3 regions of the Fictibacillus sp. 26RED30 genome follow, and region 2 is predicted to be linked to each of the others. Evidence: riboswitches for the same ligand, from Rfam matches in the RefSeq annotation. Region 2 holds a riboswitch; each other region holds the start of a gene.
What was found. A riboswitch is a leader RNA that binds a small molecule or an ion and turns the genes downstream of it on or off. The one in region 2 is predicted to bind S-adenosylmethionine.

Region 1: it holds a riboswitch for S-adenosylmethionine, as region 2 does, so the genes downstream of both, IHV11_RS14010 (sulfite oxidase-like oxidoreductase) here and IHV11_RS07305 (MetQ/NlpA family ABC transporter substrate-binding protein) in region 2, are expected to answer to the same signal.
Region 3: it holds a riboswitch for S-adenosylmethionine, as region 2 does, so the genes downstream of both, IHV11_RS01375 (methionine ABC transporter ATP-binding protein) here and IHV11_RS07305 (MetQ/NlpA family ABC transporter substrate-binding protein) in region 2, are expected to answer to the same signal.

What each region holds. Positions count from the first base shown of each region.
Region 1 covers NZ_JACZDV010000002.1:260,172-270,079, forward strand. Annotated here, with positions in the region: gene IHV11_RS13980 (DUF1648 domain-containing protein) at 236-733, opposite strand; gene IHV11_RS13985 (VOC family protein) at 861-1,232, shown strand; gene IHV11_RS13990 (carboxymuconolactone decarboxylase family protein) at 1,282-1,497, opposite strand; gene IHV11_RS13995 (hypothetical protein) at 1,546-1,725, opposite strand; gene IHV11_RS14000 (S8 family peptidase) at 2,061-3,239, shown strand; gene IHV11_RS14005 (hypothetical protein) at 3,431-3,646, shown strand; SAM riboswitch class I at 3,711-3,818, shown strand; gene IHV11_RS14010 (sulfite oxidase-like oxidoreductase) at 3,922-4,590, shown strand; gene IHV11_RS14015 (hypothetical protein) at 4,621-4,911, opposite strand; gene IHV11_RS14020 (hypothetical protein) at 5,089-5,280, shown strand; gene IHV11_RS14025 (vWA domain-containing protein) at 5,334-7,265, opposite strand; gene IHV11_RS14030 (ATP-binding protein) at 7,331-8,215, opposite strand; gene IHV11_RS14035 (HAAS domain-containing protein) at 8,391-9,161, opposite strand; gene IHV11_RS14040 (PadR family transcriptional regulator) at 9,158-9,490, opposite strand; gene IHV11_RS14045 (hypothetical protein) at 9,627-9,803, opposite strand; gene IHV11_RS14050 (YdcF family protein) at 9,819-9,908, opposite strand, start outside.
Region 2 covers NZ_JACZDV010000001.1:1,418,375-1,428,282, reverse strand. Annotated here, with positions in the region: gene IHV11_RS07320 (DUF3626 domain-containing protein) at 1-718, opposite strand, end outside; gene IHV11_RS07315 (hypothetical protein) at 838-1,401, shown strand; gene modB (molybdate ABC transporter permease subunit) at 1,541-2,197, opposite strand; gene IHV11_RS07305 (MetQ/NlpA family ABC transporter substrate-binding protein) at 2,513-3,334, opposite strand; SAM riboswitch class I at 3,461-3,577, opposite strand; gene IHV11_RS07300 (alpha/beta hydrolase) at 3,625-4,431, opposite strand; SAM riboswitch class I at 4,540-4,656, opposite strand; gene IHV11_RS07295 (spore germination protein) at 4,817-6,328, shown strand; gene IHV11_RS07290 (GerAB/ArcD/ProY family transporter) at 6,345-7,439, shown strand; gene IHV11_RS07285 (Ger(x)C family spore germination protein) at 7,432-8,511, shown strand; gene IHV11_RS07280 (hypothetical protein) at 8,804-9,301, opposite strand; gene IHV11_RS07275 (bifunctional metallophosphatase/5'-nucleotidase) at 9,463-9,908, opposite strand, start outside.
Region 3 covers NZ_JACZDV010000001.1:287,600-297,507, forward strand. Annotated here, with positions in the region: gene IHV11_RS01365 (anti-sigma-I factor RsgI family protein) at 25-1,254, shown strand; gene IHV11_RS01370 (hypothetical protein) at 1,375-1,719, shown strand; SAM riboswitch class I at 1,799-1,929, shown strand; gene IHV11_RS01375 (methionine ABC transporter ATP-binding protein) at 2,244-3,269, shown strand; gene IHV11_RS01380 (methionine ABC transporter permease) at 3,262-3,930, shown strand; gene IHV11_RS01385 (MetQ/NlpA family ABC transporter substrate-binding protein) at 3,960-4,778, shown strand; gene IHV11_RS01390 (carboxymuconolactone decarboxylase family protein) at 5,053-5,433, shown strand; gene IHV11_RS01395 (hypothetical protein) at 5,710-5,850, shown strand; gene sufC (Fe-S cluster assembly ATPase SufC) at 6,092-6,877, shown strand; gene sufD (Fe-S cluster assembly protein SufD) at 6,897-8,195, shown strand; gene IHV11_RS01410 (cysteine desulfurase) at 8,195-9,415, shown strand; gene sufU (Fe-S cluster assembly sulfur transfer protein SufU) at 9,405-9,851, shown strand; gene sufB (Fe-S cluster assembly protein SufB) at 9,906-9,908, shown strand, end outside.

The sequences.
Region 1 (9,908 bases), on a different contig from region 2:
TTATTATTGTTTCAGTAGTCGGTATGAGTCGAAAATTCGATAAAAAAATTTATCCGTGAAATTAAAATGATTTACCGTGAAATTATGGAGCTTATCCGTGAAATTAATTCACATTACCGAACTATGATGAATAACTATCCTTATACGGCGCACACATAGCTAGTATGTACTCTAGGAAAAGACACACTTCAAAAAAAGAGGACTCTACTTCTCCAAATGAAGTTCGTCCCCTTTTTTACTTCCATTTAATTGATCTTACGATGAAAAAAGCGATGAATCCTGTGATTCCTATGATAAAAATGGGGAGTACCCACACACTTAATCCTTCACTTGTTCCATTGGCGACTTCTGCACAGGCCCAAGTCATATAGACGAAAAAGATCAAGATTTCATTTTTCATTACATTGATCATCATGCGCGCATTTTTATACTGTCTTTCTACGTTTTCTTCCGTTAAATTAAAATAATTGTAGATGTGCGGAAATTTTTCTAACACGGTAAGAAGTAACCACGTTACCGCTCCCATCACGATTAAAATCCATAGGTTGTTCTTACTTCCCCAGCCATCTGGTTCTCCGGCTGCATTAAAGTGGGTTGGCACGGTGTCCGGAATAGCAGCCCACTGTGAGATCAAGCTCACTGTTCCTATAACCAATAAGGTGATTGATGCGATATCTAAAAAGTTTTCAAACCATGTTCTTTGTATTTTAAGTTTTGGTCGGCCTTCATACATATACTTTTCAACCTCCTTACCCTATGCTATACGTTTTTTTTCGATGAAAAGTTTCGTCATGAATTGAATTGTAATCAGGGTAAAAGATATCTATAGTTAAATTATCAGATATTTTAAGGAGGATCTTATGAAACTTGGTGCTTTTTCTGTGAGTTTAAGTGTAAAAGATATCCACCGTTCAAAAGCTTTTTATGAAAATTTAGGATTTGAATCTTTAGGTGGCAACATCGAGCATAACTGGTTGATTATGAAGAATGAGGATACGGTTATCGGCTTGTTTCAAGGTATGTTTGAGCAAAATATTTTGACTTTCAACCCTGGATGGAACCAAAATGCGAAAAATCTTGAAAATTTCACTGATATTCGCGAGCTGCAGAAACAGCTGAAAGAAAGAGGAATTTCGTTATCGACTGAAGCGGATGAAACGAGTGAGGGTCCTGCGAGTTTGACTCTTGAAGATCCAGATGGAAACCTAATCCTGATCGACCAGCATAGATAATACATAAAACAACGTCCAGATCGCATGCGTGATCTGGACGTTTTATTTTTTAATCGTTTAGTATTCCCATCGCGATAATAAACCAGTTGGCTCCGTTTTTGCTTCCGATTTGGAAGAATAGCGCAATGATCTCTTCTTTTGAAAAATGTTTCGTGAGTCGATTGTATAATTCATCTGGCAGTTGTCCGTGATAAGCCATGATGTGATCAGCGAGTTCGAGAGCTAGACTCTCACGTTCTGATAGTTCTGCGTTTCCTTGCTTCATCGCCGTTTTTCGTGAGGACTCATCCAGAGTCCCGTAGTCCATGCTTTGTCAGTAATCGCACCCATTGTTTGAGGCCGCTCGTAAGCGGAGCATCTCCATAAGTTCAGGCTCTAGTATGTCGTTCAGCGCTTTTTCCATCTGCTGAAAAGCATCTAGAATACCTGGTGCGTTAGCAAGGGATTTCTTAAAGGGTGTTCCTTCCACATCTACTTCTGGTAAACGTGCCATCTGTATTCCTCCTCCTCAAATAAAAAATTTCTTTTTTCTTTCCCTTTTACCTTACACCATTCTTCAAAGTAGTCCTATGTTTCTGTTTAAGGGGATGAGACTGAATGCGCTTTCTGTCGAATTTGAGACTTATCACCTACCCACTTTATATTTTAAGATAATAAATAGGTCATGCGGACCTAGAATCTCTTGTAGTAATATCTTCTCTGTGATTGTAGTCTTTTGGTAAATAATCATTATTTTCGAATAGTATTAAAGGGTTTTGTTGAAAATTGTTGAATTCCTTACCATCGGAGCCAAGCTTGCTTGGTAAATACAACAGAGGAGTGATTTTTATGTTAAAGCGTTTCGTGGCGACTGCCGCAACATTACCACTACTTGTTTCATTAGCATTGCCAGCATCTGCTGCAAATTCGGAGGTGTCGAAAGCTTCCTTTACACCGGCTGCAACGAAAGCTGCTTCACAAGAAATTATTGTTCATTTTAAAGATTCTGTTTCAGCAGCAGCTAATACGAAAAACAAAGTTTCACAACTTGGCGGTAAAGTAGTTGAGGTTACAAAAGACTTTACAGTCGTAAAAGTAGACGGCAGTGTGACAGATGCGATCAAGAACTATGAAAATCTTGACTCTGTTGAGTATGCGGAACCTAACTTAACGTTCCATGCAAGCTATGTACCAAACGATCCTGCTTATCAAAGTCAGCAATATGCGCCACAAAAAGTAGGAGCTGAGCAAGCTTGGGATACTACGCAGAGCTCTTCCTCTGTAAAAATTGCTGTAATTGACACAGGCGTTGACTATAACCACCCAGACCTTGCTGGGAAAGTCATTAAAGGTGCCGACTATGTAGATGACGATAACGATCCATTGGATGAGAACGAGCACGGTACACACGTTGCCGGTATCGCGGCTGCGAACACAAATAACGGAGTGGGAATCGCAGGTCTTGCTCCAAAAGCTTCTATTCTAGCAGTTCGAGTACTTGATGCGAACGGCAGCGGATCTTTAGATGACGTCGCTCAAGGCATTCGTTACGCAGCTGATCAAGGTGCGCAAGTTATCAATTTAAGTCTTGGTGGAGCAGGCGGCACACAAACGCTTCAATCTGCAGTTGATTATGCGTGGGGCAAAGGTTCTATAGTCATTGCTGCTGCAGGAAATGAGGGCGTATCTTCTCCTAGCTATCCTGCTTATTATACGAACGCGATCGCGGTTGCGGCTACTGATCAAAACGACCGTAAAGCTTCATTCTCAAATTTCGGTACGTGGGTTGATATCGCAGCGCCAGGTGTTAACATCTATTCAACAACACCAAATAACCAGTATGCGAGTTTCTCAGGAACGTCTATGGCATCACCAGTTGTTGCGGGTGTAGCAGGACTTCTGGCGGCTCAAGGTAAGAGTGCTTCTCAAATCCGTGCAGCGCTTGAAAACACAGCTGATCCTGTATCCGGAACAGGCAGCCAGTTCCAAAACGGACGCGTAAATGCAGCGGCAGCTGTTCAGCAGTAATTGATATAAATAAAAATGTTCCCAAACCTCTGGAAGTTAGTGTTTATCACTTCTGGAGGTTTTTTATTTTCGTTTTTTTATAGGTGACAACTTCAATTTCCTTCTATAAATGTAACGTGTACGGTTTAAAACCTCCTCTTTCATGAAAAACTGTTAACAGAAACATCTGTAAGAAGCGGAGGATTTCAGCTATGTTTGGTCTTGGTAAAGGTAAGCAAAAGAAAAAAACGTCTCAAGGTTCTGGCAAGAGTGAGTCGACGGAAACGGAAAAAAGGCAGAGTGAAAAGGAAGCAGAAGAAAAGATCGTGTACTTTTTCTTGATCAGCACTGCGGTTTTTGGAGTGGTCGTTCTGTATCTAGGCATTTCTCGTGAGATGTCTTTTGTGGCTGATCTCATTTCGAGTTGATTTTTCATGTCCTGACTGTATAATAGTTGTAACTTACATATCGTTTTTAAGCCGATTAATCGGTCTCTTATTTCGAGCAGGCGGAGGGAATTAGCCCTATGAAGCCCGGCAACCACCTAATTTGTTAGGCACGGTGCTACATCTAACAGTTTTACAGACTGAAAGATAAGAGGATGTGAACAGAACCATTCGTCCTCTTTTTTTTATAAAAGAGGGCGTTTTTTGTTTTGCTACCTCAAATGGAATCAATCGCACTAAAGAAAGGATGTTCATGTATGGACCTTAACAAAGCGAATCGCATTAAAAAGATGCGTGTCCCACAAGTCGATGAAAAACTAGAGAACCGCCTGCCTCCTGGGCAGGTTGAAACAAAAAAGTTCCCTATTCTTCATGAGGGGGACGTTCCTGTTTACGATATGAAAAAATGGTCGTTATCTGTAGAAGGACTCGTAGGAAAACGTGTCGAATTTAGTTTTGAAGACATCATGAAGATGCCTCAAACGACAGTAGTAAGAGATATTCACTGTGTGACGAGATGGTCACGGTTCGACAATGCGTTTGAAGGTGTTAAATTTACTGACTTTTTAAAGCACTTAAATGTGGATTCAAAAGCAAAGTTTGTGATGGTCCACGCTGATTACGATTATACGACGAATGTTCCTATCCAAGATCTGTTACGCGATGATGTGATTCTTGCGCACTCTTTTGACGGCAAGCCGTTAACGGAAAAGCATGGGTTTCCGCTTCGTCTCATCGTTCCGCATCTTTATTTTTGGAAAAGTGCAAAGTGGATTCGTAAGTTCGAGTTCTTAGATGAGGATCAGCCAGGCTTTTGGGAGCAGAACGGCTTTCATATGTACGGCGACCCGTTCAAAGAAGAACGATTTTCGAGCGATGAATTTGAGATGCCTGAAGATGAGTGGAAAAAGAAAGAGTATGATTGATCCCAAATGAAAAATTAGGGGGAAGAACGTTTATTTTCTTCCCCTCAGCATTTTAATCTCATTTTTTAGCGCTGTAATCTGATCTTGGATGTCTTTCATCTGAGCTTCTTGTTCTTGCTGGTCTTTAAGATCGTTCGCTTGATCGATATACACTTGTCTGAGAGCGATCGCTGCACTGAACGTAGCTAGAAAATCCCCCGCGGTCACAAGCGTTGAGGCGAGTAAGGCGAGTTCTGCAGCAAACGTGGTACCATCTTTATTATTTGATAAGTATTCTTCTTCTGCTTCTGCTAAAATGACGTCTACTACACGTTGATTCACATCATTCACTCCTAACACCTGAATTAGTAATACTATATGCGTTTGCCCTATTTGCGGTGCCCGATGTTACCCTTCATATCCCGATTTTCGAACACATAAAAATTCGGCTTTTTTCGTGAATTGTTCTTAATGTATAGGCATTTTGTCCGATATTATCCTTACTAGGGAGGTTTGGCGATGGAACAATGGCTGTCTTTTCGTATTCCGTTCGATATCATTTCCATTTACATCTTACTTGCCGCAATCATTGTGGTCGGCATATTTTCAAGCGTACTTCGAACAGCCTTACCAGAATGGTCTGTTAGGATCTTTAGCTACACGGGGTTTGTTGGAGTAATCTTTGCATGGCTGAAGCTACTGGAATATTGATACATACATAAAAAAAACGCCTCGGGGTTAACTACCCCAGGCGTTTTGGCGTTTTATAAAGATTTGAAAAGGAGCTTACGAAGTACAGGCATCAAATAGTCGACAAGCTCCGAAGCACTTGGCACAACTACATTTTGCGGACCATAGATGTTCTGCATTAACTTCTCTTCTTCCTCTGTAATCTCTCCGTTTGCGATAAACATACCAATCGTTTCGATCCCATGCTTTCGTGTACGAGTGACTGCTTCATGTGTATCGAGTACGCCATGCGATTCATAATCGAAAGCCGCTGGTTCACCGTCTGAGAAAACGAGCAGAATCTTTTGCTGCTCTGGACGCTTTGCGAGCTCCTCACCCATACGTCGGATGGAGTAGCCGTCACGGTTATCTTCTTGTGGTTCGAGCTGTATGATCGGCGCTCCCGATTGATGCAGAGAGTTACGATAGGAGATCACATCATGAAAATAATTCGGCTGATCGTTAGTAGAAGCATCTGCTGCATCTTCCCAAAAGCCAACTACAGAATGCGGAATCCGAAGAGCTTTTAACGTTTCATGAAAAAGCACGATCCCTTTTTGCGTTTCTTCCATCTTGTTGAACATGGACGCTGAACAGTCGACGAGGAGCGTGAACGTCGTATCGAGTTCTTGTGGAGATTCCTGCTTTTTCCGGAAAAGCCTTGGATTCTTATCAGTTACGAGCCTCGTAAGCTTCTTTCCAAGTCTTCCAAAGTGCAAATCTTCTCTCGGTGCTGTTCGTTTGTGCTCCATCGTTTTTAAAAAGTTCTGTTTCAGCTGCGAAACGAATGGCGCGATCTCTTGGTTATATTCGTCGTATTGAGCAATTTCGTCGAGAGTTGCCGGTTTCGCTGGCAAGAAATGCTCGGTTACGTTCTTGTTCACTTCTCCGTACGGGAAGTGGTTTGCAGAGTCAGAACCATTTTGGTTGTTGTCGGTTTCGGCTTCATGCTCGTTTTGGGTGTCGAAGTCGTTGTTGTCTGTACTTTTAGCGCTCGTTTGAACCGATCCGAACACCGCGTCACCACTTTCCGCTTCCCTCGCACCTTCTCCTAACAGGTCTGTGTTTGTCCCTTGATCAAGATCCATCTGTAAAAATGAATCCTGCGGATCAGATGTTTCATCATGCCAAGAAGAATGAGACTCTTTTTCTTTATCGTCTTTATCTTTGTCTGAATCTTCATCCTTGGTGATCGTTTTCTTCGTTTTCGTTTCGTTGTTGCGTGTAAGGTCGTCAAAGTTTTGATCGGTCTCACCAGTTGTTTTGCTTTGCTGCGACTGATCGCTGAAACTGCGATATGCGGTTTTCATATCGTTTAAGTTTGTATGTTTTTGTGTGATAGCAGCCATTTCGCTGATGATAGCCGCTATATCTTCAGTCGATTTTGCCGTTGTAAGTTTTGTTAAATGAGATCGCAGTTCTTGATAGAGTTTCTGCGTTTCTTCTGGCACGGCTACAAATCGTTTGTTCGCTAAAAGAATGATATGGCAAAAAAACGCATCAAGTGTACGTTTTTGCTGAATATGCTTTCGGTACTCACGGTTGTAATGAACCTGAAACGTTTCTTTTCGCAGCTTAAAAGCATGCTTCATCCCCGGCCGGTCGCTAACACAGATCTGTTCTAATCGATAATCTTCTGCAAAAAGAAGGACTTGCTTGAGAAATTCACGGTGCGGATGAGATTTCAACTGCTTCAAGGTATCCCAGATCACATGGTCGTCCGTGTGAAACTGAGTACCATAGCTGCGCAAATAAACATCCGATTTCCAGCCTTCCAGCTGAATTTCGCGCGGGTACGGGTTCCAGAACTGGCTGACGTGTGTGACGCCGCTGTTTCGTTCAAGGTACGAGTGATACGAGAACGAAACGTCCATTTTATCCACTTTTGAGAGTGAGCGGGAAAGATCGATCAGTTGCATGTGAACAAAAGAATCGATCTTTGTATCCGCAAATACTAGGAATTTCATCTAGGGAAAACCTCCAAAATCGTCGTGGGAAATAAATTGTATGGGGTCTGACCCCATTTCCCAGCTTACGCGAACAGGGTTGCGGCTACGTTAGCGACGAGGGCGCGTTCGCGCGCATCTTCAAGCTTGTCTGCGATCGCGCGCTGAATGGCACGCTTCGCCGGCAAATAAACAGAGAGATCGGCTGCATCTAGCAACGCACGGATAGATGCTGCATCTTCAGACAGATGACCTGCTTTTGCTTGCCCGATCAAATCTGACGACAACTGAACAAACTTGGATAGTACCTCTTCGTCTTTTTGCTGAGATTGGTTTTTTAGCATTTCTTTTAACGTATCACATTGAATGTAAGGCACTTCAATCACGACAAAACGATTTTTCAGCGCTTCGTTCAACGGAACTGTTCCGATGTACCCTTCGTTGATCGCGGCAATGACATTGAAACCACGCTGCGCTTTTACCACTTCACCTGTGAAAGGATTGGCAATCGTACGGCGGTAATCGAGCATTCCGTTTAGAATCGGCAGCGTTTCTGGTTTTGCGATGTTGATCTCATCAATATAGAGAAAATGTCCGTTCGCTGCCGCTCTCGTGACTGGTCCTGGAATGAACTCTATCTCTTGTTTGCCCTCGCTGTAGCTTAACGTCTTATGACCAAGCAGCGCTTCAGCATCAAGATCGACAGAAGCGTTGACTTGGTGCAGAGGTTGTCCGAACACATTTGAAAGAAGCTCTGCAAGCTTTGTTTTCCCTGAACCCGTCGGTCCTTTCAACAATACATTTTTTCCGAGAGCAAGCGCGATCACTGCATCCTCAATCAATGCTGCATCAGGCGCTGTATATCCCTGCTCCCCAATTAATTCTTTATATTCATTTGGTAGATTTTCTAGTCGTTTTGCTGCATCTTGCTGCAGTTTTTCTTTTATTTCAATCGGAAGTTGGAGATTCATATCAAATTTCCTTTCTGTATCAGTGATCTTACCATTATTCTAGATCACTTCATCTATCAACAGTATTTCCACTTATTTGCTGTGTAAAGCCTTACACAATGTAACATTGTAAGCTTTTTCAGTGCAAGTACGTTGTTTGTTAAACACTTTCTACTCAGAAGAAAGAACCGACCATTTAGATTCGGTTCTCTTTTTTCGCTTTTTTAAACGTATACACGTTATAGATAATAAGTGTTACAAACAGCACACTTATTGTTAAGATGGCTTTCGTTTCTTTTTCGAATGAGGTCAGGCTGATTATAAATTCAGGTAGAAAAAGCATGGTTGGAATGACGATTGTGAACCAGGTTTTGCTCCATAATGAGATTCCAATAAAGATGGCGATAGCAAGGAGTGCCGCGATAATGTTTCCTGTTGTTCCAAGCTTTATGACGACCGGAGTCTTATATGCATCGTTTGCAAACATAAGACCTAAAAAGAACAAAATTGGTAAGATTCCTAAGGTCAATGTGGTGATGATCGTCTTTGTTTTAGAAAGCTTAGTGCTCGCTAAGAACTTAAACATTCTTAAATAGAAAAGCACGAGGATGACACTAACGGCCGGATAACCGATCACTTGAAGCAACGTGTACTTCACGCCTCCTCTTATCGAATCACCAAGCAAAACATAGGCGAAAACACCGAGAACGATGATCGGCAAGTAAGAGAGCCATTTGAAATCAAATGACATTTCGTTTGAAAGCTGCTCCATATAAGCTTTTGGCGAATGGCCGATGATGTGAGATACTGATTTTCCGCGCTTTTCCGCTTCAATCAGGTGGTCTTCCAACTCTTCTACGATCTCTTTCACCTCTTCATCTTTTTTTCCACTCGAAAACAAGTAAAGGCTTAGGTTATCTAAAAAATCCTGACTTTCAGCTGTTAACGTATGTTTGGGCGCATTCATTTTCCGCTTCCTCTCTTTTGTAAAATTTGATCGACCGAACGGCTTAATTGATTCCATCTTTCAATAAATGCTTGAAGTTCTTCCTCGCCCTTTGAGGTAAGTGAATAATACTTCCGCCTTGGCCCCGCCGTTGATTTTTTTAGCGTCGTCGTAACAAGTTCTTCTTTTTGCATTCGTATTAATAGCGGATAGATCGTTCCCTCACTCGTCTGTTGAAATCCGTATGACTCAAGCTTTTCAGCTAACTCATAGCCATAAACTTCTCCTTCGTTGATGATGGCTAATAGGCAGCCGTCGAGAATTCCTTTTAACATTTGAGTGTTCGACATGTGCTACACCTCATTTCACTATCTTGTATTACAAGGGTTATAGATAAAAAAGAATGTCTTGCATAACAAGATATACCAATAGTATATGCGGCACTAACTTGTAATGCAAGGTATTTGTGTTAATTTGTTCCAAAAATTATTTTTCCTTATTCATGAGCTCCACTACATGAGGTTTGGGCTCCCAACAATTGAACTGATAGTCTGGTTTCGTTTCATACCCTAAACGTACGCAGTGATAGCGCATCGCTTGATTCGTTTTTTCAGGTTTAAAATTTATACAAGTCGCGCAGCAATGGTATTTATTTTTGTTCATGGAAGCCGTCCTCCTCTATCTGTCAGTAAAATAACTTTTTATGATCGCCATATACTCTCTAACGTGAGCTTGTGGGACAGAAGAAATTCTCAACGGTGAGCCTAG
Region 2 (9,908 bases):
GAACTTGTGCTTCGATATAATGATTTAAATTTCGATACACTTGTTTTTTAGCTGGGTCTTCAAACGGTAATTTTATTTTTTGAAAAAGATGCTGGACTAATGAACCTATCATAAGATTTGATTCTCCGAGCGCATAATCTCTCGTGAAGATTTCCTCAAATAACGCTGCAAGTATCATATCGAACTCTCTAATAGTTCCTTTTTCTTTTGGATTTTGATGAGAATCAAGGTATGTAAAAGTAGCTCGCTTTGAAACTTCAGGCTTGAGTAAGAAGTAGCACGAACCAAACCGTGGTGCTGGCCCATCGGCATGCATCATAATGTTTAACGCACCATATTTTGCTCGCTCATTAAGGGTCGTTCCTTTTATCTGGTAAGCTCCTCCAAATAATTGTTCTTCCCACCGATCACGCAAACCTCCGGGATAGGCAGATACACTTCCGTTTGAAAGCAACGTTTCAAACTGACTTTTGTATATTCCTTCTTGATGTAAGGCTTCGGCAATACAATTCATTGAAGAGTTTGGCCGATCCGGATGAAAGTGAAGAGCGATTCGGGCATGCTCTTTAACTTTTTGGACTGCCTTATGAAAGACTTCAGTGGTTATGTTAGACATTCTTAATAAATGTTGAATCGTTGCTTGAGCATCGTCCTTATGTCTTGCAGCATAACTCTCAACATAATCTATTGCAGATTGTTGGGCACCAGTTAATTTCATATAATAATCTCCGTTTCCATCTGTAAATGATGTTATTCAAGAACCAATGAAGTGACTCTTCACGCTCATGAATAGTGGTTTAGCTTTAAGGAATATATTTTATAAAGGAGAGGATCATTATGGGTTATCGAAAAAAGAAAAGAATTACAGGATCTCGAAGCTTTAGGACCCCGAGTACAATTCCTCTCATCATACTTTTGGTGATTCTGCTATTCTCTGCTATAAGTTTATTTTTATCTTCGACAGTATTTCAAGATCACCTTGTTCTGACGGAGCTTTTCCTTTTTTTGGCTATGTCTCTGCTATCATTATTTATTGGCGTTGTTGCCAGTTATTCAAGAATACACAACTGGATAGAACGCCTACTTATTCCGGTTGTAATCATTGGAACCATTGCAGCTGCGATTGCTTTTGCACACACCGTATTTCAACTCTACGAAGATATTGGTGACTATGAAGCTAGAAAATTCAACGTGGTAGAAGGAATTCCTTCCTCTTTAACGTATGGCTCGAAAAATGGTCCTGACTATGTCTCTTCCATAATGATTGATAATAAAAAAATTAATGTAGCACATTTGAATATCAAGGCTAAGACTTACAAAGATCATTTCAAAGGCAAATCCATTCGATTGAAATATCTTTCTCATAGTAAGTTTGCGGTAAGTATAGAAAAAAGCGAATAAGTACATCACATGGGATGAGAGCCTTAAAAAAACACAGCCCTCTTTAGAGAAGCTGTGTTTTCATCATTCACTTGCTGTGAGGAGAATGGTTTTATACCAATGTGTGTTGTTTCAAAATCATTGCATATCCTTTTTCATGCTAAGTTCTTATGCGATTTACAGCGACTAACATTAAAAATGATATACCAATAACACTTCCTACCCACATCCATGCAAGATCCATATTTCCTGATTCGATCGCGATATAGATTGCGGTGGATATCGTTTGTGTTTTTCCAGGTATGTTTCCGGCAAACATTAATGTTGCACCAAACTCACCTAGTGCGCGAGCAAAACTTAGAATAGCACCTGATGTGATAGCTCTAACAGATAATGGAACAGAGATTTTTCGCAATACATCCCACTCATTAGCTCCATCTACTCGCGCTGCGTTTTCGATGTCTGCGTCAATAGATTCAAACCCGGCTTTTGCGGATTGATACATGAGTGGAAATGCCACAACTGCAGACGCAATAACGGCTGCCCACCATGTAAACATGATCGGCTGATTAAAGAGCCACTCTACAAGCTGTCCCCCGGGACCATTTCGACCGAACAAAACGATTAACAAGAAACCTATCACCGTTGGGGGTAGTACGAGCGGAAGTAGAAATATTGTTTCGATTAACGTTTTCCCTTTAAACTTCTGGTGAGCCATGATCCTTCCGAAAAATAAGCCGGCTAGGATCACAATCAGTGAAGCTGTCACCGCTATGCCAAGTGATAATTTGACCGGTGACCAAAAATCTATTGCCATTTCCTTTTCCACCCGCTTATTCCATTGATTTATATGTTGTATTCATCTGTCTTCATCATATCATATCGCTCATTGCTGGTGATGAAAGATGCTGATATTGTCGAATGACCTTTATTTTTGAGTTTAGACTTAATTCATGTCTAGTTTGACTTAATCAATGATCAGAACGACTTAATTTTTCTGAGTAAGACTTAATTTTTCTTATTTAGACTTAATTTTCAAAAAAAATGCTCATCGGATGCCTTAAAAACATCTGTAAATGAAAAAAGCTGCTTAGATGAGTGGATTTCACCCATCTAGTCAGCTAATTCATCCTTATTCTTTAACAGCTAGCACTGAACCTTTGTACTCTTTATCAATAAAATCGGTAATTTCTTTTGAATGAAGCACTTCTAACAACGTTTTGATAGATTTCTTCTCTTTGTCGCCATCACGAACTGTGATGATATTCGCAAATGGTGAATCGGATCCTTCAAGTGCGATTGAATCTTTCTTCGGGTTCAAATCTGCATCAATCGCATAGTTAGTGTTAATGACGATCGCATCGCCTTCATCGTTCTCATAAGCTTTTGTTAAAAGACCAGGATCAATATCTGCTACAAATTCTAGGTTTTTTGGATTTTCTACAATGTCGCTTATCTGTGCTTCATACCCTTTTCCTTCTTTTAGTTTGATTAGTCCTTCTGCTTCAAAAATTGAAAGGATACGACCGTGCTCAGCAATTGAATTGCTTAGAATTACTTTCCCACCATTTGGAATGTCTTTTAATGATTTATGTCTTTTTGAGTAAACACCCATCGGCTCTAAGTGAACAGCTCCGGCGTTTTCAAATTTATACTTCGGATTATCTTTCACTTGCTGAGTTAAATATGGAATGTGCTGAAAATAGTTTGCATCTATTTCTTTTTCATAAAGTGATTTATTCGGTAAGATATAGTCTTGGAATTTCACAATTTCTAATTCTATGCCCTTTTCCTCTAAAAGCGGCTTCGCTTCTTCTAATATTTCAGCATGCGGTACATTTGATGCTCCAACTACTAGCTTTTCTGTTTTTTCTCCACCACTTGTAGATGAGCCACAAGCTGCTAATACGAATACTGCCAAACTTGCGAGTAATACTTGGATGATTCTTTTCATGTTCTGATCCCCTATCCATTAGTTTCTATATATTCTTTGATAAAAGCTCTTGTAAGAGGTGGTAAAAAAAACCTCCTGATCTCATAAAAGAGACAGAAGGCTTTTCGAAAAAAATTTCCGATTATCCTCTCATCTCTCAGTGTGACCACTGTTAGATTTAGCACCGTTTTCATGTTGGCTGTTCAACATGAATGGTTGCCGGGCTTCATAGGGCTAATTCCCTCCACCTGCTCTCAATAAGAGTATTCCTATCAAATTACTTTGTATTATTACAGGTATTCAAAGGAAAGTCAAACACTTTTTTTCAAATTATTCTGAACAGATTCTTTATCGTTTTTTAACAACCATTCAGAAGTAGATCTTATGAGAAGATCAAAATGCTTAATGGAAGAATACGTATGATTTGCGCCTTCGATTAGTTCCATAGATTTTGACCCGCCTTTAACCTTCTTTGATTCTTTATAATAGACCGAACAGTAATCTGAAGGAATTACTGGGTCACCCGTTCCATGAATAAATAATGCGCTTCCTCTAAACTTTTTGATAGCTTCTAATGGGGAGAAAGCTTGAAGAGAAAGTAAAAATTCTTCCGTTATGGCATATCCTAAATGATCAATTACAGGATGCTCACCATTGTAACCAACGATTTCTTTGATATCAGCAAAGGGATTCCCTACAGCGGACCAAGTGATCACATTATTAATTCTTTCATCATCCGCTGCCGTGCAAACCGCAACAGCCCCACCTAAACTATGTCCGATTAGTGTTATGGCATGCTCATTAATACATGTCAGTTTGCTTCCAAATGAAATTGCTTCTTTCGTCTGATCAATAAAACAAGCAAACTCATTATCTCCATATTCCCCTTCACTCTCACCGCAGCCAGCATAATCAAACCTCAGTACAGCAAACCCATGTTTAACAAGTGCTTGAGCTGTTTTTACAAACAGACGGTCTACTCCAATTCGTGTACTCGTAAAACCGTGGCAAATGATGATCAAAGGGAACTTCTTTTCACCTTCAACGCTCCATTTAGGAAAATGAATAGTGTAAGCCAATTTTCTCCCTTTCCACGATATACAATCCGACGTAACCATATCACCCACTCCTTTTTTCTCTATTGAAATTCACTTATCAAGCATCATAGACGAAAAAAAACCGTGTTCACTTAGAGAACACGGTTCCATACTTAAAATCCGTTCGTTCTCTCATCTCTCAGCAAAACTGCTGTTAGATTTAGCACCGTTTCGGTCAAAACAAAGTTCATCCGATGGTTGCCGGGCTTCATAGGGCTAATTCCCTCCACCTGCTCTTAATAAGAGTTTGGTTATTAATTTAATGATAATCATAGGCTAATTGTTAATGGTTGTCAATGTTATATACCATAACGGCACATTCAACCTTACAGAATATATTTATGTACCTAGGAAATGCTAAACAAATGTAGTAGTTTCACGACGTAATAACGAACGGGTGATATCAATGATATTTTTTAAGAAGAAAAAGAAAAAACAACAAGAATCAAATAGCGTTTCTACAAAAGATTCATTGACATTCCCAGAGCTTATGAAAAAGCTAACGGCTTCCGCTGACTTTTCTACCGTTAAGCAATCATCACTCAGCACATTTTATATCTCTTATTATAAAACCCTTGTAAATCCTGAATTTGTTCATCGTGATTTATTACCGTATATAACAGAAATCCCTCTTAAAAACTTAGACGATATTCAGAAGCATCTACCGTTAGATGGAATGGTCAAAACGAATGATGTTCATGACATCGCGAACAAAGTAACAGCAGGCTTCATTCTCATTCAAATGAACAAAGACGACCCTGAAGGTTTGCTCGTTCCGAGTCTATCAACTGAAAACAGACAGATCTCGATTCCTGAAACTGAATTTAGCGTTGTTGGCCCAAAGGAAGCATTCGTTGAATCATTAGATACCAACCTAAATTTAATTCGCAAACGACTTCCCATTCCAGAATTTACAGTAAAAGAAGTTAGGGTTGGAAAACTTTCAAAAACGAGAGTAGCAATTATCTACATCGACGGAATCGCTGATGAAGAAAATGTGAATACCGCTATTCAGCGTGTTAACGATATCGAATACGACCATGTCGTAGATAGTTCTTATATCAATCAAATGATTTCAGACAACGAGAACTCTCCTTTTCCACAGCTCATCGATACAGAACGACCAGATCGAGTGGCGAGTGTTCTATCTGAAGGAAAAGTGGCGATTATGGCTGACGGATCACCACATGCATTGACTGGTCCAACAACGATCGTAGAGTTCTTTTCGGCATTTGAAGATTATTTTCTCAATTGGACGCTCGCTTCTGTTATTCGATTGATCAGATTGATGGCGGTTATGTTCTCTGTGTTATCTTCGCCGCTTTATGTAGCTGTTTTAACGTTTCATTATGAGATGATTCCAGAAAACCTTCTAGCTACACTTGTGGCTTCACGTAACGATATTCCGTTCCCGCCTATATTAGAAGCTATCGTACTAGAGCTTTCGATTGAATTACTTCGTGAAGCTGGTGCGAGATTACCATCTAAAGTCGGCCAAACGATCGGTATCGTTGGAGGTATCGTTATCGGAACGGCAGCGGTTCAAGCTGGTTTAACAAGTAACGTTCTGTTGATTATTGTAGCTCTAGCCGCACTCGCTTCTTTTACAACACCTGTGTATCAGATGAGTAACACGATTCGATTACTTCGCTTTCCTTTTTTATTATTTGCACAGTTCTTAGGTCTACTTGGTGTTGCGATCTGTTTTGCATTTATTGTTTCACATCTATTAAAGCTTACTTCTCTCGGAAGACCTTACATCGCACCCCTATATCCACTTCGTGCAAATGACTTAAAAGATGCACTAATACGAATGCCGTTCAGTATGCAAAATAGCCGTCCGTCTTTATTAAGACCACAAGATAAGGCAAGAATGAATAAAAAACGCGCAACAGCAAAGCATGACATAGAGGACTAAAAAATGAGGGGTATGTATGTCTCAGATCAGTGTAAACAAACAGATATCACCTTACATGGCTTTTTATATGGTTACAACGATGCAGATTGGAGTAGGTATTCTGGGGTTCGAGCGTTATATCGCTAAATCAGCAGGACATGATGCATGGATTTCTGTAATCATTGGAGGTCTTTCATTTAATGTGTTGATCTGGATGATCTATCGTCTCCTTACGAAAGAGAACGCTGATATAATTGGCGTACATAGAAACTTATTCGGTAGATGGATCGGCGGTGCGTTAAGCTTTCTTCTCTTGATTTATTTTAGTTCAACGATTCTAACAGTACTTAGGACGTATATTGAAGTGATTCAAATCTGGGTGTTTCCTGAGCTGAATACGGCTGTTATAGCCATCATCCTCTTAGGATTAGCTTATTCGTATGTTATTGGAGGAATCCGCGTTGTCGCAGGATTATCCGTACTAGGCTTTTTTATCACCCTCCCTCTATTTTTATTAAAATATTACGCACTTAAAAACGCACACTATACAAATCTTTTACCTATTTTAGATCATTCATTTAGCGACCTCATGGCTGCTACTAAAGGAGTTACTCTTGATTATTTAGGATTCGAGCTCATACTGTTGTATTTACCTTTTTTAAAACAACCTGAAAAATCACAAAAGTGGGCTCACTTAGGAAATCTATTTACCATGTTCACTTACCTCATTACTGTATTCGTATCTTTTGTCTATTTTAATCAAGAACAACTTCAACATACGATTTGGGCGACACTAACACTATGGAAAATTGTAGACCTCCCATTCGCCCAGCGATTCGAATATGCCGGTATCGCTCTTTGGCTTTTCGTCGTTCTTCCTAACATCTGTATAGGTTTGTGGTCTGTAAGCCGCGGAATTCATCGTTTATATAAGATCAAACAAAAAAGTGCGCTGCGCACAATGCTTTTCGTTATTTTCATATGTTGCATCTTAGTCGTTGATCGCCAACAAGTAGACATACTAAATACGAAAGTTTCTCAAGTTGGTTTTTATATTCTCTATGCTTATATACCGTTTTTATTTGTGATCCAGCTGATTTCAGGAAAAGTGAGGAAAACAAAAAATGGCTAAAAAGAAGCTTCTCATTATCTTCACATTAATGCTATTAACTGGCTGCTTTCCAAGCAAAAAAATCCTAGAAGATGTTCAACTCGTATCAGCAGTTGGATATGATTATAAATCGAATAACCAAGTAGAGTTGAACGGGATGGTAGCCATTCCACAGCGAGGAGAAGATGTTCCTCCAATTTCTCAAGTGTTTACAGCAACTACGAATACGAGCAAGATGGCAAGAGCTCTAGAACAAGCTGAATCTCCAAAACCATTTGAGATCGGTCGCTTAGAAATTGCTCTATATAACGACCGATTAGCTGAAAAAGGCATATATGATCTAGTTGACACACTTCAGCGTGATCCTTCCTTAGGTCGAGACCTATATTTAGCAGTCGTTAAAGGAAGTACGAAAACATTGTTAAAAGAGCAGTATCCGCTTAGTGAAACGCCATCTAAGTATTTGCTCCAGCTTCTAAATCAAAATATGAACGCGAACATACCAAAGTCAAATCTACATGATTTTTTGTATACGTATTACGGAAAAGGCATGGATCCCAACTTGCCACTCTTGGAAATGCAGGGGGATCGAATACGAGTAAAAGGTACAGCCCTCTTAAAAGACGACAAAATGGTCGGGCAACTGAAGCTCGAAGATTCCTTTCTCTTAAAGCTGCTGATGGAACCTTTTGAAAAAGGCATCTATGAAGTGAAATTTAAAAACGATCAATTCTTTACGATTCAAAATTTGTCATCTAAAGTAGAATATCGTTTTAAAGACGTGAAACGATCTCCATCCGTAGACATTTTCGTTAAAATAAAAGGACGCGTAAGTGAAGCGCCGAAGATTCCTGTAAGCGATCCGTCACTCATCGAACAACTAGAAAGAGCAACCGAGAAAGCAATGGATAGGCGAACCAACAAGATTGTAGATAAACTTCAAAAATTGAATGTAGATACGATCGGTTTAGGCGATTTAGCGAGGAGCAGAACAAGAGGATTTGATTTTAAACGGTGGGATGAACAGTACCCTGACATTCCGATCAACGTTAAGGTGAAGGTGGAAATTACTCAGGCAGGGATTACAGAGTAACGTTGTTAATGTTATCGTTCATTTCTTGAGTGGGGAAATGGCTGTTTTTATCGAAAATCGTTTAAAAAATTTTATCCGTGAATATATAGTGTTTATCCGTGAATATATTGGCGTTTACCGTGAAATTATTTCCAATTACCGTGGATATATGATTGACAACTATCAAAGTGTTTTTATCGTGTGCACATTTCTTGCTGATGTCTGCTTCATATGGACATCACGATATAAAATAAAAAGCTTTTATTCAACATATTAGTTTAGTTGAATAAAAGCTTTTTTTAATTAATCAATATTAACTCCCTGCTCCTGCTCCTGCAGAAGATTGGTTGCGTTTCTCGATCGCGTTGACTCCCATTACAACAACGATTAGCTCTTCTGTTAATAAAGCATCTGAGTTGTTTTTCAACTCATAAGCAGGAGCTTGGAAAAATCCATTCACTTTTTTGAAAATCGCAACTTCCATCTTATTTTCATCTAAGATGGTATATTCTTTTGAAAAAGCGGGAGCTTCAATTTCATATGTATGGCCATTCGTAATATACCGAAAACGTTTGGAGAAGAATGCAAATACAGATTTTACCACACCTAATTCCTTACCGCCCGATTGCTTAACGACCCACTTTCCTGATAATAAAAGAAAGCTACCTTCAACGATTACCCTTCCAGATTCATTCTCGATACTCACGCCTGAAGAAAAGACGCTTTTTAGATCGAGAACTCCTCGTTTCTGTTGCTCTGCATTGTAAATATCCGTTCTGCCTGACGAGAAAAAGGTATCTTTAAAATACACACATCTTTACATAACAGCCACCCCGCTTCAATATCGATCTTATTTTTGTTGTTCCTCTAACTGCTGAAGTCGTTTTTCAATTTTCTTTCGCTTTTCTATTTCTTGAAACACAAAAATGAAGGCTGTTGCAGCCATTAAAAAAGTTAACCATTCCATCTTGATCACCTCTTAATCTTAAGTAGTTCTTTAATCCTTATTTCATAAGCGCGATTTACAAATTCGGGCTTGATCGCATACATTTTAATCACTTCTTTGATCTCTTCTGGTCGGTAGAACTCATTTCGGTTGTAGGCTAGTGAAGGATAGCCTGATCCACGCTGAAGATAATCTGAAGATGCAACGGAATACCATCTTTCTTTCTCTATTGGTTCACCGCCAATCCTCATTTCGACCACTTTCAATCCATCATAAACCACTTTTGCACCTGAAATATGCAGTCTCCCTATATACTTCCCTCTGAAGCCAGGCCCTCTTCCATCTAATAAGCAGTGTTGAACATCAAGTGATTGTTGAATGGCTTCCAATATGTATTTACCTTGAATCTCGAAGGAAGTTGGATTTAAGGGAGATGGACAGATCTCAATCAAATTTTTATAAGAAACGTAAG
Region 3 (9,908 bases), 1.1 Mb from region 2:
CTGCTACATGCGGGAGGGATATCATTGAAGAACGGCAGCGGCATCGTTATTGAAGTTCAGAATAAAAAAGCAACTCTTCTCATGAAGGACGGAACCTTTGTCACAGTAAGAGTACCAGCAGGTAAAAGACCTCTTATAGGTAATGAGTATCAGGCTTCTTATTTTTCACACAAGAAAAGAAGTCTTTTTGTGCTGCCATCTATTTCGTTTTCAGTGGCAGCATTAATTGCATTTCTTTTTATTTCAGGTCTTTTACCCAACAGCAGCCATTCTGCCGCGGCTGCTTATGTTAGTTTTGATATCAATCCAAGCCTTGAGGTTGGCGTAGATGATAATATGCGAGTGGTTGAAATGGATGCTTTTAATGACGAAGCAAAAAAAATCATTAAGAAATACAATTTTTCTACCGATGATCGTATGCCGTTTGAAGTATTCGCGGATCAACTGATCAAAGCTTATCAGCGAGAAGGCTATATGGAAGAGAATCAGTCCATGCTTATCACTACAGTATCCGATAAATCCAGTGATAAGAAAACGAAGCAGGAATTGGATCTTGCATTGGATTCAATTGTTAAAAAAGCTGTCGTTCAATACCCTGTTGCGATTACTGTTTCTGAAACAAACGAAGAAGTTCGCGATAAGGCGAAACAATTAGGCGTATCTTCAGGTAAATATACAGCATTCCAAGAAGCAACGAAGAACGATAAACACCTTAAAGAAGAAAAGATTAAAGAAGTGAAGTTTCAAGAGCTAAAAGTGAATACTACTTCTTCAAAAAATATTAAATCCGTACCGCATCCTCGTAAAATAAAGGCTGCACCTCATGAGGTCAAGGTAAAGCCAGTAAATAATGAAGAAAAAAAATCGGAACACCGAAGCTCAGTTAAACCGACCGAGAAAAACCTTGTGAAGCCTCAAAAGAATACGAATGAAAAACGTAAAAGCAAAGAGCGTGGCAAAAGGAATGATCAAAATAACAATAGAAATCATATTCAGCAAAAAGAGCAAAGAGTAGAACCTAAAAAGATGAAGGAACCTGTCAGAACACAAAACCATGATAGGGATTACGATCAGAATAAAGAGCATAGAAAAGAAAACAGATATCAGGATAAGAATCATAACAAGCGACAAAAAGAAAATGACCGTAATAAACATGAGCAGAGACAGCAATGGAATGGAGACAGACATTTTAATGATGATCATAAGCGTTCCAAAGGTGAACATCGAAAGCAAGAAAAGAAACATAAACACTAATTATGAGATAACATGTCGTAATACCAATTACGATTCCTGGCTGCTGTCGAAGGGTTTATAAAGGTATATGAATATTCCTCTAGAATCGGTGAAGTAACAACCAATTCGGGGGGATTTTTAATGTTGGATATCCGTTACTTTGAAAGTCAAATAGCAAAAAGTCCGTATCTTTCTCTTTATAATATCCCGGTGAAGCCTAGCTTTAAATGTAAGGACGAAACGACGCTGAACATTGAATACAGAGAAGGAGAGCGGAACAGAACAGTCACGTTTACCGGGAATCCGAAATATCTATGTATGCTGCTTGAGGGGAAAATGAAGCTGAGTACTTTATTGAGACAAGAGATGATTGAATTTCAGGGAACACTCAGACAACGCTTAAAATGGGAAGCGATTTTTTACTTAAGCTCTCATTGGGAAGAGATATCTGCTGGTGTACTCGTTCGAACTGCTAAAAATATTTGACACGAATCGACATGGATGATAATATTCTTCACAGTGATTCAAATATGCATCGCTTTAATTTAATAAAGTAACACTTTTTTACTTATCACGAGAGGTGGAGGGACTGGCCCTATGAAACCCGGCAACCGCTAGATCATTGCATTCTTATGAATGATGAACTAGAAAGGTGCCAATTCCTGCAAGACTTTAAGTAGTCTTGGGAGATGAGGAGAACGTGCATAGAATATAATATGCCTTTCTGCTCATATTGAAGCAGAGAGGCATTTTTTTGTTTGGTTGTTTTCTAAAGAATTCCTTTTGGGTATTCTCTAAACTCTCATCTTTGAAAAGCTGATTGTAGTGGAAGGTGCGAGACTCCTGGGGGATCAGCGGGACAGGTGAGACACCTATAGTGCGAAGCATAGTGTGGCTCACCGCACGCCCCCCGGAAAGCGAGCAACCTGAAACGGAGATCAGCCACTTTCAAGAACAACATTGATTACTTAAAGAAAGCATTATTTTAGATAAGAAATGAGGTAAGAATCTTGATTAATTTACAGGCAGTCCGTAAAGTCTTTCAAACCAAAGATGGTGAAGTAAAGGCTGTTGATACGGTAGATTTAAACATAAAACAAGGAGAGATTTACGGAATCATCGGATACAGTGGTGCAGGTAAGAGTACACTGATCCGCATCCTTAACATGCTAGAGCGACCGACTAGCGGTACGGTTACGATTGGCGGCAAAAACATGTCTGAGCTGTCATCAAAAAAGTTAAGAGAAGCACGACAAGAAATTTCAATGATCTTTCAGCACTTTAACTTATTATGGTCTCGCACGGTAAGAGAAAACATTGCTTTTCCTCTTGAAATTGCGGGTTATCCAAAAGCAAAGATCAAACAGCGTGTTGATGAGCTGATCGACCTAGTTGGATTGGAAGGTCGTGGTGGTTCTTATCCTTCGCAACTAAGTGGAGGGCAGAAGCAACGTGTAGGTATCGCGCGCGCTCTTGCGAATGAGCCGAAAGTTCTCTTATGTGACGAAGCAACTTCTGCACTTGACCCTAAAACAACTGACAGCATTCTTGATCTGCTTGTAGAGATAAATCAAAAATTAGATCTGACCATTGTTCTTATCACACATGAGATGCATGTAATCAGAAAGATCTGTCACCGTGTAGCCGTTATGGAACAGGGGAGAGTAGTGGAAGAAGGCGATGTCCTAAATGTCTTCAAAAACCCGACAGAACCAATCACGAAGGATTTTGTGAAACAAGTAACAGAACCTGAAGAAACAGTGGACACGATCAAACAGTTTATTTCTGAGTTTCCGGAAGGCCGAATTGTCCAACTTACTTTTATTGGTGGACGAGCAGGACAGCCATTAATTACGGAACTGATTCGTAAGTATGAGGTAGATGTAAATATTCTACAAGGAAAGATTACGCAAACTCAGAATGGACCTTATGGGACGTTGTTCATTCAGATTAAAGGTACAGAATCTGCACTAGCTCGTGCAATGGAGTTTTTAAACAGTGTACAGGTTGAAGTAGAGGTGATTCATAATGCTTAGTACATGGTTCCCGAATGTCCAATGGGATGTTCTATTAGAAGCGACAAATGAAACTTTATATATGTCAGCCATCTCTGTAGTGATTACATTTTTCCTAGGACTGGCTCTAGGATTGGCGTTATTTCTAACTTCTCCTGGAAACTTGTGGGGAAATAAGTTTTTAAACAGCGTAATTGCTATAATCGTTAACGTGTTTCGATCGATTCCGTTTATTATCTTAATCATCTTATTGATTCCTTTTACACGTTTAATCGTAGGAACGATGCTTGGAGCTGAAGCTGCACTCCCTGCATTAATCGTAGGAGCTGCGCCATTTTATGCACGTATGGTAGAGATCGCTTTGAGAGAGATTAATAAAGGGGTAATCGAAGCAGCGAAATCAATGGGTGCTACAAACGCTCAGATTATCTTTAAAGTTCTTATTCCCGAAAGTACGCCGGCTCTTGTTTCTGGTATCACTGTAACCGCGATTGCACTCGTAAGTTATACAGCGATGGCTGGAGTTGTTGGTGCTGGTGGTTTAGGAAACTTGGCTTATATGGAAGGTTACCAAAGAGACAACGCGGATGTAACATTAATTTCAACTGCACTTATCTTAGTCATCGTTTTCGTCATCCAATGGATCGGTGACCGCATTACAACAGCATTAGATAAGAGATAACGTTTTAAGACAACAAGGAGGAAGTTCATATGAAAAAAGTATTATCTGTTCTTATATTAACCGTTCTTGTTGCAGCACTTGCTGCTTGCGGGAACAAAACAGAAGGCGGAATCAGCGACGAGAAGATCATTGTAGGTGCTTCAAACGTACCACATGCTGAAATTTTGGAAGAAGCAAAACCTCTTTTGAAAGAAAAAGGTGTAGAACTTGAGATCAAAACGTTCCAAGATTATGTACTGCCAAACAAGTCTTTAGATGAAAAAGAAATCGGTGCGAACTACTTTCAGCACGTTCCTTATCTAGAGTCTCAAATGAAAGATCACGGATACAAATTCGAAAACGCAGGTGGCATCCACCTTGAGCCGATCGGAATCTATTCTAAAAAGTATAAGTCATTAGATGAGCTGCCTGAGGGCGCAACAATTATCATGTCTAACTCAGTAGCAGATCATGGCCGTATGCTTGGGTTACTTGAAAAAGAAGGATTGATCAAAGTTAAAGAAGGTGCTGGAGCAGAAGCACAAATTAAGGATGTTGTAGAAAATCCTAAGAAGCTTAAATTTAAAGCAGATGTTGATGCGGGTATGCTTCCAAAAGCCTACAAGAACGGTGAAGGCGATGCCGTACTAATCAACACAAACTACGCGATCGATGCTGGATTAAATCCTCAAAAGGATGCGATCGCATTAGAAGGATCTGATTCTCCATTCGTAAACATCATTGCGGTGCGTGAAGGAGATAAAGATAAGAAATCTGTTAAAGCTTTAGTAGAAGCTTTACGTTCTAAAGAGATTCAAGATTTCATTAAGAAGAAATATGAAGGTGCAGTAGTGCCAGTTACGGAATAATTTTATAAAAAGAACTGACTTTGAGATATTAAAGTCAGTTCTTTTTTTGAGTAAAGATCGATCAACAACACTTTATAGTCCTTCAAACTAACTTTTAGACCCTGCGATTACACTTATAGGCACTTGAACTTAATTTATAGGCCGACAAAATTTTTTATAGTCCTTCAAAGTCATTTATAGGCTTTTCGACAAAAACTTACGAACATTTATTACATAACCAGCTTGCGAATGACCCATACTAAACCTGTTTACTATTTTGACAGGAGTGAATGAAATGAAACAAGAAGAACAGCCGCTACCCGGCTCGAATTCAACGCAATATCACCTGATCCGCTATAAAGAAGGCTTAGGGAAATACAATGAGAATATGCCTGAACTTACACATGCCTATAATGAATTTACACGCCATTGTTTTAAAGAAGGTGAGATCTCTGAGAAGTATAAGCAGTTGATCGCTTTAGGAATCAGCATCTATTCTCAAGATGAATATTGCATCATCTACCATACAAAAGGTTGTTTAGATCAAGGGTGCTCGGAAAATGAAATTCTTGAAGCTGTGGGTGTTTCTGCTGCATTTGGCGGAGGAGCGGCTATGAGCCAAGGTGTGACCCTCGTTCAAGAATGCATTAAAGAATTAAATAACCCGCGTCATTAAAAGAAAGTCTAAAATTCCACACTTTCATGTTTTGAAATCATCCTAAGAAGGTAATGGAAGTAATGTAGCGCATTTAGCAGGATAACATAGGAAGTCACATCTGTTTTCAATAGGAATCATCATGCACTGGTATGCAAGGTGATTTCACTTGGATAACGGATTGAGCAAAATGAGTGATGCTGATACGCTATTATTGTTAACTAACTTTAACTTTGAAAGGATTGATTCATTATCCACCCCATTAAAGTAAAACATACGTCCGAGATGGAAAAAGCAATGCACCAGTCACATGGCTGTGGTTTTGCAGAGTATGAGAGGGATTTGGAAAAACGCCTAGATGTTGAGAAGGTCCGAGATATGGAATACAAAAAAGGGTTAGAAATAGCGGCAAATGCGAACAGAAATCATACGCCGTAACATATGAACTTAAAATTACAAAAGGCTGATTCATAAGGTGGTCTACCGCCTCATGAGTCAGCCTTTTTTCAAATCTTGTGACTGATGTACAATTAAAATGACAACAATGGAAAAGTAAACAGCTCGTTCCCTTGAACATACATTTCATTTGTTATAAGATTAGAATGAGAATAAATTGAGAATGGCTATTTTGTGCCTTTTATCAAAATCTTAAGAATGATTTCTTAATGGAGGTTGTATTATGTCAGCACCTAATTTAAAGATTGAAGATCTTCGTGTATCTATTGAAGATAAAGAGATTATTAAAGGTTTAGATCTCGAAATAAATGGTGGCGAGATCCATGCGATCATGGGACCAAACGGAACAGGAAAGTCTACTCTTTCTGCAGCGTTAATGGGACACCCTAAATATGAAGTAACTTCTGGTAAAGTTACGTTCAACGGTGAAGATCTTTTAGAGATGGAAGTTGATGAGCGTGCACAAGCTGGTCTGTTCTTAGCTATGCAATACCCTTCAGAAGTAAGCGGTATTACAAACGCTGATTTCCTTCGCTCTGCAATCAATGCAAAGCGTGAAGAAGGCGACGAAATTTCTCTAATGAAATTTATCCGTGAGTTAGATAAAAAGATGGATCATCTTGAGATGGACAATGCGTTCGCTCACCGTTACTTAAACGAAGGATTCTCTGGTGGAGAAAAGAAGCGTAATGAGATTCTTCAAATGATGATGCTTGAGCCAAAATTAGCAATCCTTGATGAGATCGATTCAGGACTTGATATCGATGCTCTTAAAGTAGTAGCTAAAGGTGTTAACGAAATGCGTAACCCGGATTTCGGTTGCTTGATCATCACTCACTACCAACGTCTATTGAATTACATCACTCCTGATAAAGTACACGTGATGATGCAAGGGCGTATTGTAAAATCCGGTGGACCTGAATTAGCTCAACGTCTAGAAGCTGAAGGGTACGACTGGATTAAAGAAGAGCTAGGAATTAAAGACGAAACTGTTGGTCAAGAAGCGTAAGCATTAAGGGGGACTATACATGTCAGTTGATACGAGCCTAAGATTTGATAAGGACTACGTAACCGGTTTTTCAAGCAGCAGACAGGAACCCGCTTGGCTGCAGGAACTTCGTTTGCAAGCATTGGAATTAGCTCAAGAGCTTCCAATGCCTAAACCGGACAAAACTAAAATCGATAAATGGAACTTTACAGAATTCAAACATGAAGCAACTGGCACTCCTGTTGCGTTCAATGAACTTCCTGAAGATGTTAAGGCATTGATTGGTTCTGAAGAAGAAGCGAAGAATGTTCTTGTTATCCATAATGGAACACCAGTTTATTTTGCACTTGAAGAGTCGGTAAAAGATCAAGGTGTTATTTACACAGATCTTCTAACAGCTGCAAAAGAGCATGAAGATCTAGTGAAAAAGTACTTTATGAAAGCTGTTGCGGTTGATGAGAACCGTTTGCCAGCCCTTCATGCAGCACTATTCGTTAATGGAGCATTTCTTTATGTTCCTAAGAACGTGGAACTTTCTGCTCCAATTCAAGCCGTTTATTATCAAGACGATGAAGCAGCGATCTTCAACCACGTTATCGTTGCAGCAGAGGATAACAGTTCAGTAACGTATGTAGAAAACTACTTATCAACGAACGATGCTACAGATTCAGTAGCAAACATCGTGTCTGAAGTATATGCAGGCAGCGGTGCAAAAGTCGTTTATGGTGCCGTAGATAACCTTGCAAAAGGAATGACAACATACGTGAACCGTAGAGGCCGTGCTGAGAAAGATGCTCGCATCGAGTGGGCGCTTGGTCAGTTTAACGATGGAAATACGGTTTCTGACAACACAACTCATTTGATCGGTGATGGATCTTTTACAGATACGAAGACTGTTACAATCGGACGCGGTGATCAAAAGCAAAACTTCGTAGCGCAAATCTTTAACCACGGAAAACATTCTGAAGGTTATATCCTTACTCATGGGGTAATGAAAGATAGTGCGAGCTCAATTTTTAACGGTATTACAAAAATCGAGCACGGTGCTACAAAGTCTCATGGTGAGCAAACTGAACGCGTGCTTATGTTAAGTGAAAAAGCGCGTGGGGATGCGAACCCGATCCTTTTGATCGATGAAGATGATGTTACAGCAGGTCATGCTGCTTCAGTTGGAAGAATCGATCCTCTTCAAATGTTCTATTTGATGAGCCGCGGTATTTCAAAAGCTGAAGCTGAACGTTTGATCATTCACGGATTCTTAGCACCAGTCGTTAGTCAGATGCCTTTAGAATCTGTTAAAAATCGTTTAGTCGAGGTTATTGAAAGGAAAGTGCGCTAATGAGTGCAAACGAATGGAGAAAGCTGTTTCCTATCCTGGATCAGGAAGTTAACGGCAAACCTCTCGTTTACCTTGACAGTGCAGCTACTTCACAAAAACCGATACAAGTAATTGAAGCTTTAGATAAATATTACAAAGAGTACAACTCGAATGTTCACCGTGGTGTTCATACACTTGGAACTCGTGCTACAGATGGTTATGAAGGAGCGCGTGAAAAGGTACGCCGTTTTATCGGTGCTAAATCCACTCAGGAGATTATCTTTACACGTGGTACAACAACAGCGATCAATACGGTAGCAAGAAGCTATGGTATGGCAAACCTGTCAGAAGGTGATGAGATTGTGATCACTCCAATGGAGCATCACAGCAACATCATTCCATGGCAGCAAGTTGCGAAAACCACTGGTGCAACGCTTAAGTACATTCCTTTACAGCCGGATGGCACGATTGATCTTGTGGATGTTGAAAATACAGTTACAGAGCATACTAAGATCGTCTCAGTTATGCAGGTATCGAACGTATTAGGAACGATCAACCCGATCAAAGAGATCGCAGCGATCGCACATAAGAACGGAGCTGTAATGGTAGTGGACGGCGCTCAGAGCGCCCCTCACATGAAAGTAGACGTTCAAGATCTCGATTGTGATTTCTTTGCCTTTTCAGCACATAAAATGTGTGGACCTACAGGCATTGGCGTGCTTTATGGAAAAAAAGCCCTCCTAAACAAGATGGATCCTGTTGAGTTCGGTGGAGAGATGATTGATTTTGTAGGACTTCAAGAATCTACGTGGAAAGAGCTGCCTTGGAAATTTGAGGGTGGGACACCGATCATCGCAGGTGCGATCGGTCTAGGTGCTGCGATTGATTTCTTAGAAGAAGTAGGTCTTGATAATGTGTTAAAACATGAACATGTACTTGCTGAATATGCGATGGAGCGCCTTTCGGAGTTAGAGGGTGTTACGATATTTGGTCCAAAAGAACGAGCAGGACTTGTAACGTTCAACTTAGATGATGTTCATCCGCATGATGTAGCAACCGTTTTAGATTCTGAGGGTATTGCTGTTCGTGCAGGCCATCACTGTGCACAGCCTCTTATGAAATGGTTAGATGTTACAGCAACAGCACGTGCTAGCTTTTACCTGTATAACACTGAAGATGACATCGATGCTTTTCTTAAAGGCTTAACAACAGCAAAGGAGTATTTCGGTCATGTCTTCTAATTTAGATCAGCTATATCGTCAGGTCATCATGGATCATTACAAAAACCCACGCAATAAAGGGGTTATTGAAGATAATGCCCTGACGATCAATATGAATAACCCAACATGCGGCGATCGCATCCAGCTCACTTTAAAAGTAGAAGATGGAAAGATCGAATCGGCTAAGTTCGACGGTGAAGGGTGTTCGATCAGTTTAGCATCAGCTTCTATGATGACACAGGCTGTTAAAGGTCTTCCTGTCGAAGATGCTGTAAAGCTTGCAAACATTTTTTATGATATGATGTTAGGGAACGACTATGATGATGAATCCTATGATCTAGGTGACATCGAAGCTCTTTCTGGCGTTTCCAAGTTTCCAGCTCGCATCAAATGTGCCACACTTGCGTGGAAGGCGATGGAGCAAGGGGTAGGAAAAGATGAGGAAGAGGAAGAATAAGTTCCTTTTGATAATGAGTTAAAGAGTGCCAATCCAGTAAGGAGGGATTCTGTAATG